3 regions of the Amycolatopsis thermoflava N1165 genome follow, and region 3 is predicted to be linked to each of the others. Evidence: riboswitches for the same ligand, from Rfam matches in the RefSeq annotation. Region 3 holds a riboswitch; each other region holds the start of a gene.
The links. A riboswitch is a leader RNA that binds a small molecule or an ion and turns the genes downstream of it on or off. The one in region 3 is predicted to bind S-adenosylmethionine.

Region 1 (2,255 bases), 1.1 Mb from region 3:
GCCGCTCAGCGCAGGAAGTCCGGCAGCGGCCGCGGGTCCGGGCACGGCGCCCACCGGCCGTCGACCACGCCGTACGTCCACCGCGCGCCCCGCGCGACGATCTGCCGCAACGCGGTCACCAGCCGGTCGACGTGCTCGGTCGTGGTGCCGAGGCCGAGGCTCACCCGCAGCGCCTGCTGGCCCTCCCCGCCGCTGCGCTCCACCAGCCGCCGCACCGCGATGTGCGCGCAGAACGCGCCGTCGCGGACGCCGATGCCGTACTCGGCCGACAGGACCGCCGCCACCCAGCCCGGCTCGAACCCGTCGAGCACGAAGCTCACCGTGCCGACCCGCTCCGCCGCGCCGTCGAACAGGCGCAGCTCCGCCAGCCCCGGCACCGCGGCGAGACCCCGCGTCAGCCGCTCCAGCAGCTCCCGCTCGTGCGCGGCCACCGCGTCCCACGACGCCGCCAGCTGCTCGCACGCCACGCCCAGCGCGTACACGCCGACGGTGTTGGGCGAACCGGCCTCGTGCCGCTCCACCCCGCTCTGCCACGCCACCCCGAGACCGTCGCCGTCGCGGCGCACCAGCTTCGTGGCCCCGCCACCGGCCAGGTACGGATCCGCCGCGCGCAGCCAGTCGCCGCGCCCGATCAGCGCGCCCGCGCCGAACGGCGCGTACAGCTTGTGCCCGGACAGCACCACGTAGTCGACGTCCAGCTCCCGCACCGAGATCGGCCGGTGCGGGGCGAGCTGGGCGCCGTCCAGCGCGACGCGCGCGCCGTGCCGGCGAGCCACCGCCGCGATCTCCGCCACCGGCAGCAGTTCCCCGGTCACGTTCGACGCACCGGTGACGACCACCAGCCGCGGCCCCTCCGGGCACCCCGCCAGCGCACTGTCCACAGCGGACACCGCGGCCAGCCGCGTGTTCGGCAGCGGGATCCGGCGCACGTTCGGGCCGCGCCAGGGCAGCAGCGCGGCGTGGTGCTCGGTGTCGAACAGGACCACCGACGTGTGCCGCGGCACGCTGCGGGCCAGCAGGTTCAGCGCGTCGGTGGTGTTGCGGGTGAACACGACCGCGTCCGAGGACCGGGCGCCGACGAACCGGCGCAGCACGTCCCGGGTACGCTCGTAGACCTTTGTGGACACCTGCGAGGCGAACCCGGCCCCGCGGTGCACGCTCGCGTAGTGCGGCAGGAACTCGTCCACCGCGCGGCGCACGTCCTCCAGGCATGGGGCGCTGGCCGCGTGGTCGAGGTTGGCGTAGTCCAGCTCCCCGCCGGTGACCAGCGGGACGGCCGCGGCGGCGGTGACGGCGGGGGTGGTGACGCGTTCGAGAGCGAGAGTCATCGAAAGGCTCCTCGGGTCCAGGGACCCGCCAGGGGGTCCGCGCTTGCCCGCCGCACCTCGCGACGAGCCAGGTCCTCACCCGGGGCACCCCACCGCGGAAGGAGGGTTGCCGGCCAGCGAGCCGGGGCTTGGCGCTGGCACTCATGACCTACGCGGACACAGTAACCGATCGCCCCCGCCGCGCGCCAGCGGGTCTCAGGTGCCGGACTCGCCCTTCCAGCGCGCCAGCGGACCGGCCCGGTCCACCGCGCGGATGCGCCGCTCGGCGGCCTCCCGCGCGGACTCGGTGCTCACGATCAGGATCTGGTCGCCACGCTGCAGCCGGTCGGTGCGCTGCGGGGTGAAACTGCGGCCGTCGCGGACGATCAGGCTCAGCGACGCCCCGGCGGGCAGCCGCAGCTCCGACAGGTACACGCCGTGCAGGCGCGAGCCGGGCTGGATCTTGACCTGCAGCAGCTCGGCCTGCAGCTCGTCCAGCGGCGCGGCGTCGACCTCGATCTCCTTCGGCTCGGTGTCCGCCTTCAGCCGCAGCACCCGGGCCAGCGGGCCGAGCGTGAGGCCCTGCACCAGGGTGAGCACGATCACCAGCACGAACACCGCGTCCACGAGCCGTTGCGCGCCGGGCATCGCGTGGGAGAGCGGGATCATCGCCAGCACGATCGGCACCGCGCCGCGCAACCCCGCCCAGGACAGGAACACCTGCTCGCGCAGCGGCACCTTGAACGGCAGCTGCGACACCAGCACCGACACCGGCCGCGCGAACACCAGCACCACCGCGGCGGCGATCAGGCCCGGCACGATCGACTCCAGCAGCCGTTCGGGCGAGGCGAACAGGCCCAGCAACACGAACAACCCGATCTGGGCGAGCCAGCCGAGCCCCTCGGCGAAGGACAGCGTGTCCGAGCGGTGCGGCAGCCGGGAATTGCC
Region 2 (2,255 bases), 3.0 Mb from region 3:
CGGGGTGGCGTCGGCGTTCATCACGACGTCCCAGCAGGTCGGCGCGTCGATCGGCACGGCGTCGCTGAACACGATCGCCGCGAGCGCGACCGCCTCGGTCGCCGGGCTGGCCCTGCCCGCGGCGACCGTGCACGGCTACGCGGTGGCGAACGGCTGGGCCGCGGCGATCGTGGCCGCAGGCGCGATCGCGGTCGGGGTCCTGGTCCGGGGGAAGTGAGACGAGGAGGGGCGCCCCGGCCGGGACGCCCCTCCTCTCGCGCCTGGTCAGGCCGCGACGACGCTCTTCGGGCCTTCCTTCGGGTGCACGACGTGCGCGCCGCGGTCGGCGATCCACGCCAGCGCCGCGTCGGCCTGGCTGCCGTTGACTCCGACCCGGAACCGGGCCACCGGGGTGTCCCCGACGCGGGTCAGGCCGCCGCCGATGGTGGCGAGCTCGACCTCGAACCGGGCGGAGGCCTCGGGCAGCAGCGCGCCGACGGCCGCGAAGCCGATCAGCACCACGTCGACGGACCGGTCGTAGCTCGACGACTGGCTGCGCGGCGTGTCGATCGGGGGCAGCAGGCTCTGCGCGACCTTGCTGGCCGGGTTCGCCAGCAACTCCAGGACGGTGCCCTGCTCGACGAGCCGCCCGTCCTCCAGCACCGCGACCCCGTCGCAGACGCGCCGCACCGCGGCACCGTCCTGGGTGGTCAGCAGCACCGTCACGCCCAGCTCCGCGCGGGCGCGGTCGAGGACAGTCAGCACCGCGCCGGTCTCCTCGGCGCCGACACCGGCGGTCGGGTCGTCGGCGAGCAGCACGGCCGGGCCCGCGGCCAGCGACCGGGCGAGCGCGACGCGGCGACGCTGGCCCGGGGTGAGTTCACTCGGGCGCAGCGCGGCGCGCTGGGTCAGGCCGGCCAGGTCGAGCAGGCGGCCGACACGGCTGCGCCGCTGCGGGCCCTCCAGGCCGAGCTGCTCCAGCGGGGCCGCGACGTTGCCCGCCACGGTGCGCTCGGCGTGCAGCACCGGCTGCGCGTCCAGCACCGCGACCTGGCGGCGCACCTCGCGCAGCTTCCGCCCGTCGAGACCGGTGGTGTTCAGGCCGTCCAGCCGCACGACGCCACGGTCGGGCTTCTCCTGCAGGGCGATGCACCGGGTCAGGGTGGACTTGCCGGAGCCGGCCGGGCCGACGACGCCGAACAGGGCGCCGGCGGGCACCTCGACGCTCACGTCCCGCAGGGCGTGGACGGGCTTGGCGGCACCGGGGAAGGACTTGGTCAGGTTTTCGACAGTGATCACGAATGGCTCCAGCACAACGGGCGCGAACGCGCCGACCGCACACCAAGTAGACCGTCTACAGAGGACGGTCAGGCGAAATCAGGAAATGGTGGTGAAGGGAAAGCGGTCAGCGACGACACGCGCAGACCGTGCGACGACATTCGTCGACGACGCGGCGCCTCGTGAGCATCGTGCGGTACACAGGAATCCTCCATCGGTCCTGGCGTTAGCACCTGCGCCCGGGTGGGGTGGTTGCTGCGGCTTCGGCGAGCCAGGTCTCTCAGCCGCTCGGGATGGATACCTCAAAGAGTAGAACGGACTTCACATCTTTTTGGCAAGTCCCTGGTCCGGATCAGGGTGCGAGATCACACAAACGGTGGTAAGGACTTGCTCTTGGCGATCTTGGCGAAGTCCCTTACCCCCAGTTGCTCGCCCCGCGCGCGAGGGTCGACGCCGGCCGCGCGGAGGATCGCCTCGGCCTTCTCCCCCGAGCCCGCCCACGACGACAACGCGGCGCGCAGGGTCTTGCGACGCTGGGCGAAGGCGGCGTCGACGACGGCGAAGACCTCGTCCCGGTCCGCGTCCGACACCGGTTCCGCGGCGCGCTCGAAGCCGACGAGCGCGGAGTCGACGTTCGGCACCGGCCAGAACACCGCGCGCGGCACGGGCGCGACCTTGCGGGCCGGGCCGTACCAGGCGAGCTTCACGCTCGGGACGCCATAGATGCGGCTGCCGGGGCCCGCGGCCATCCGGTCGGCGACCTCCGTCTGCACCATCACCAGGCCGTGCGCCAGCGACGGCAGCTCGGCGAGCAGGTGCAGGACCACCGGGACGGCGACGTTGTAGGGCAGGTTGGCCACGAGGTGCGTGGGCTCCTGCGCCAGGTCCGCGCGCTGGAGCTTGAGGGCGTCCTGGATGTGCACGGTGAACCGGGCGGCGGCCTCGGGGGCGCGCTCGGTGATCGTGGCCGGCAGGCGCTCGCCGAGGACCGGGTCGAT
Region 3 (2,255 bases):
CTAGTTCCAGGACGGCCCGCTCGAGCGCGTAGGCCGGGTCCGCGGCCTGGCCCTTGACCTCGGCGTTCACCCGCGCCACCACGGCCATCGCCTCGGCCAGCCCGGCCTGCGTCCACCCGCGGGACTGCCCCTGCGCCTTGCGGATCTTCCACGGCGGCATGCCCAGCTCACCGGCCATCTGGTTCGGGTTGCCGCGGCCCGCCGCCGACACGCGGGCGATCGTGCGGACGGCGTCCGCGAGGGCGTCGGCGATCAGGACGTGCGCCACGCCGATCTGGAGCGCCCACCGCATCGCTTCGAGCGCCGCGCCGCGCTCGCCCGCGACGGCCTTCTCCGCCACCGCGAAACCCGTCACGTCCGCGCGGCCCCGGTGGTAGCGGCGCACGGCTTCCTCGTCGACCCGGCCGCCCGAGTCGGCCACCAGCTGCGACGCCGCCGCGGCCAGCTCCCGCAGGTCGGATCCGACGGCATCGATCAGCGCAGCCACCCCGGCCGGGTCGATCTTGCCGCCGGCCTGCCGGACCTCGTTGCGGACGAACGACTCCCGATCGGCCGGCCGGGTGATCTTCGGGCATTCGGTGACCTGGGCGCCGGCCTTGCGCAGCGCCGCCGGCAGCGACTTGGCCGCCTTGCTGCGGCCACCACCGGTGTGCACGACGACCAGGACGACACCGTCGGCCGGCATCTTCGCGTAGGCGAGCACCGCGTCGGCCAGCTCCTGGCCGATGTCCTGCGCGCCTTCCAGCACGATCACCCGGCCCTCGCTGAACAGCGACGGGCTGACCAGCTCGGCCAGGCCGGGCGGCGTGAGATCGGACACCCGGACCTTCGTCAGCTCGGCCGTCGCGTCCTCCCGGCGCGCCTGTTCCAGGGCGGCGCGGACGGCGCGCTCGACGAGCAGCTCCTCTTCACCGAGCACGAGCTGCAGGGGGGCGGAGGTGGTTGCCGGCGCGGTCACGGTTCAGATCCTCCCACGGGCCACCGACAGCTCCGGAGCGTGATGAAACCCGCAGGGGCATGGCGTGCTCCGAGCGTGGTGCCGTATGTTGTCAACCAGGCATCGCGCGAGCGCGACAGCCACCACAACCGAATACCGCTCATCCAGAGGGGCAGAGGGAACGGCCCGACGAAGCCCCGGCAACCGGCGTCAGCCTGTCATCTCGATTCCGCGAGGTAGCTGACGATCACGGTGCCAATTCCGGCCCGCGTCAGCGGGGCAGATGAGGAAAGGAACCTCGCGATGACTGCAGCCCTCGATTCGACCACCACCCGTCGCACCGTCGACCTCGGTCCGGCCGTGGAACTGGTCTCCAAGGAAGAGGGCCACCGCCAGCCCCTCGCCCCGGAGTTCGTCTCCGCCGAGGACTTCTCGCCGCTGGAGGTCGCCTACGACTTCGGTCGCGTCCGCCGTGAGGACATCGAGGCGGGCCCGCGCAACATCTGGCGCTACAAGCGGCTGCTGCCGGTGCCTTCGAACGTCGAGGAGGTCCCGAACACCGAGCCCGGCTGTACCAGGCTGGTGAAGGCCGACCGGCTCGCCAAGGCTCTCGGTGTGAAGAGCCTGTGGGTCAAGGACGACACCGGCAACCCCACCCACTCGTTCAAGGACCGCGTCGTCGCCGTCGCACTGGCCGCGGCTCGCGAGTTCGGGTTCGACACCCTGGCCTGCCCCTCCACCGGCAACCTGGCCAACGCCGTCGCCGCCGCCGCGGCCCGCGCAGGCTGGCAGTCCGTGGTGCTCATCCCGTCCTCGCTCGAGCGCGCCAAGGTCCTGACCACCGCGGTCTACGACGGCAACCTGATCGCTGTCGACGGCAACTACGACGACGTCAACCGCCTGGCCACCGAGCTGGCCGCCGAGCACGAGAACTGGGCGTTCGTGAACGTCAACGTCCGCCCGTACTACTCCGAGGGCTCGAAGACGCTCGCCTACGAGGTCGCCGAGCAGCTCGGCTGGCGGATCCCCGAGCAGATCGTCGTGCCGATCGCCTCGGGCTCCCAGCTGACCAAGGTGGACAAGGGCTTCCGCGAGTTCGCCAAGCTGGGCCTGGTCGAGGACACCCCGTACAAGGTGTTCGGCGCGCAGGCGGCCGGCTGCTCGCCGGTTTCCGCGGCGTTCCGCAACGGTCACGACGTCGTGCAGCCGGTCAAGCCGGACACCATCGCCCGCTCGCTCGCGATCGGCAACCCGGCCGACGGCCCCTACGTGCTCGACACGGTTCGCCGCACGGGCGGCGCGATCGAGGACGTGACCG

Region 1: another riboswitch for S-adenosylmethionine. It lies ahead of AMYTH_RS0114045 (aminotransferase class V-fold PLP-dependent enzyme); the one in region 3 lies ahead of thrC (threonine synthase).
Region 2: another riboswitch for S-adenosylmethionine. It lies ahead of AMYTH_RS0134195 (methionine ABC transporter ATP-binding protein); the one in region 3 lies ahead of thrC (threonine synthase).

Annotation. Positions count from the first base shown of each region.
Region 1 covers NZ_KI421511.1:2,796,235-2,798,489, forward strand. Annotated here, with positions in the region: gene AMYTH_RS0114045 (aminotransferase class V-fold PLP-dependent enzyme) at 6-1,328, opposite strand; SAM riboswitch class IV at 1,363-1,477, opposite strand; gene AMYTH_RS0114050 (potassium/proton antiporter) at 1,524-2,255, opposite strand, start outside.
Region 2 covers NZ_KI421511.1:6,874,600-6,876,854, reverse strand. Annotated here, with positions in the region: gene AMYTH_RS0134200 (DHA2 family efflux MFS transporter permease subunit) at 1-217, shown strand, start outside; gene AMYTH_RS0134195 (methionine ABC transporter ATP-binding protein) at 265-1,278, opposite strand; SAM riboswitch class I at 1,466-1,557, opposite strand; gene rsmA (16S rRNA (adenine(1518)-N(6)/adenine(1519)-N(6))-dimethyltransferase RsmA) at 1,623-2,255, opposite strand, start outside.
Region 3 covers NZ_KI421511.1:3,846,915-3,849,169, forward strand. Annotated here, with positions in the region: gene holA (DNA polymerase III subunit delta) at 1-958, opposite strand, end outside; SAM riboswitch class I at 1,095-1,227, shown strand; gene thrC (threonine synthase) at 1,241-2,255, shown strand, end outside.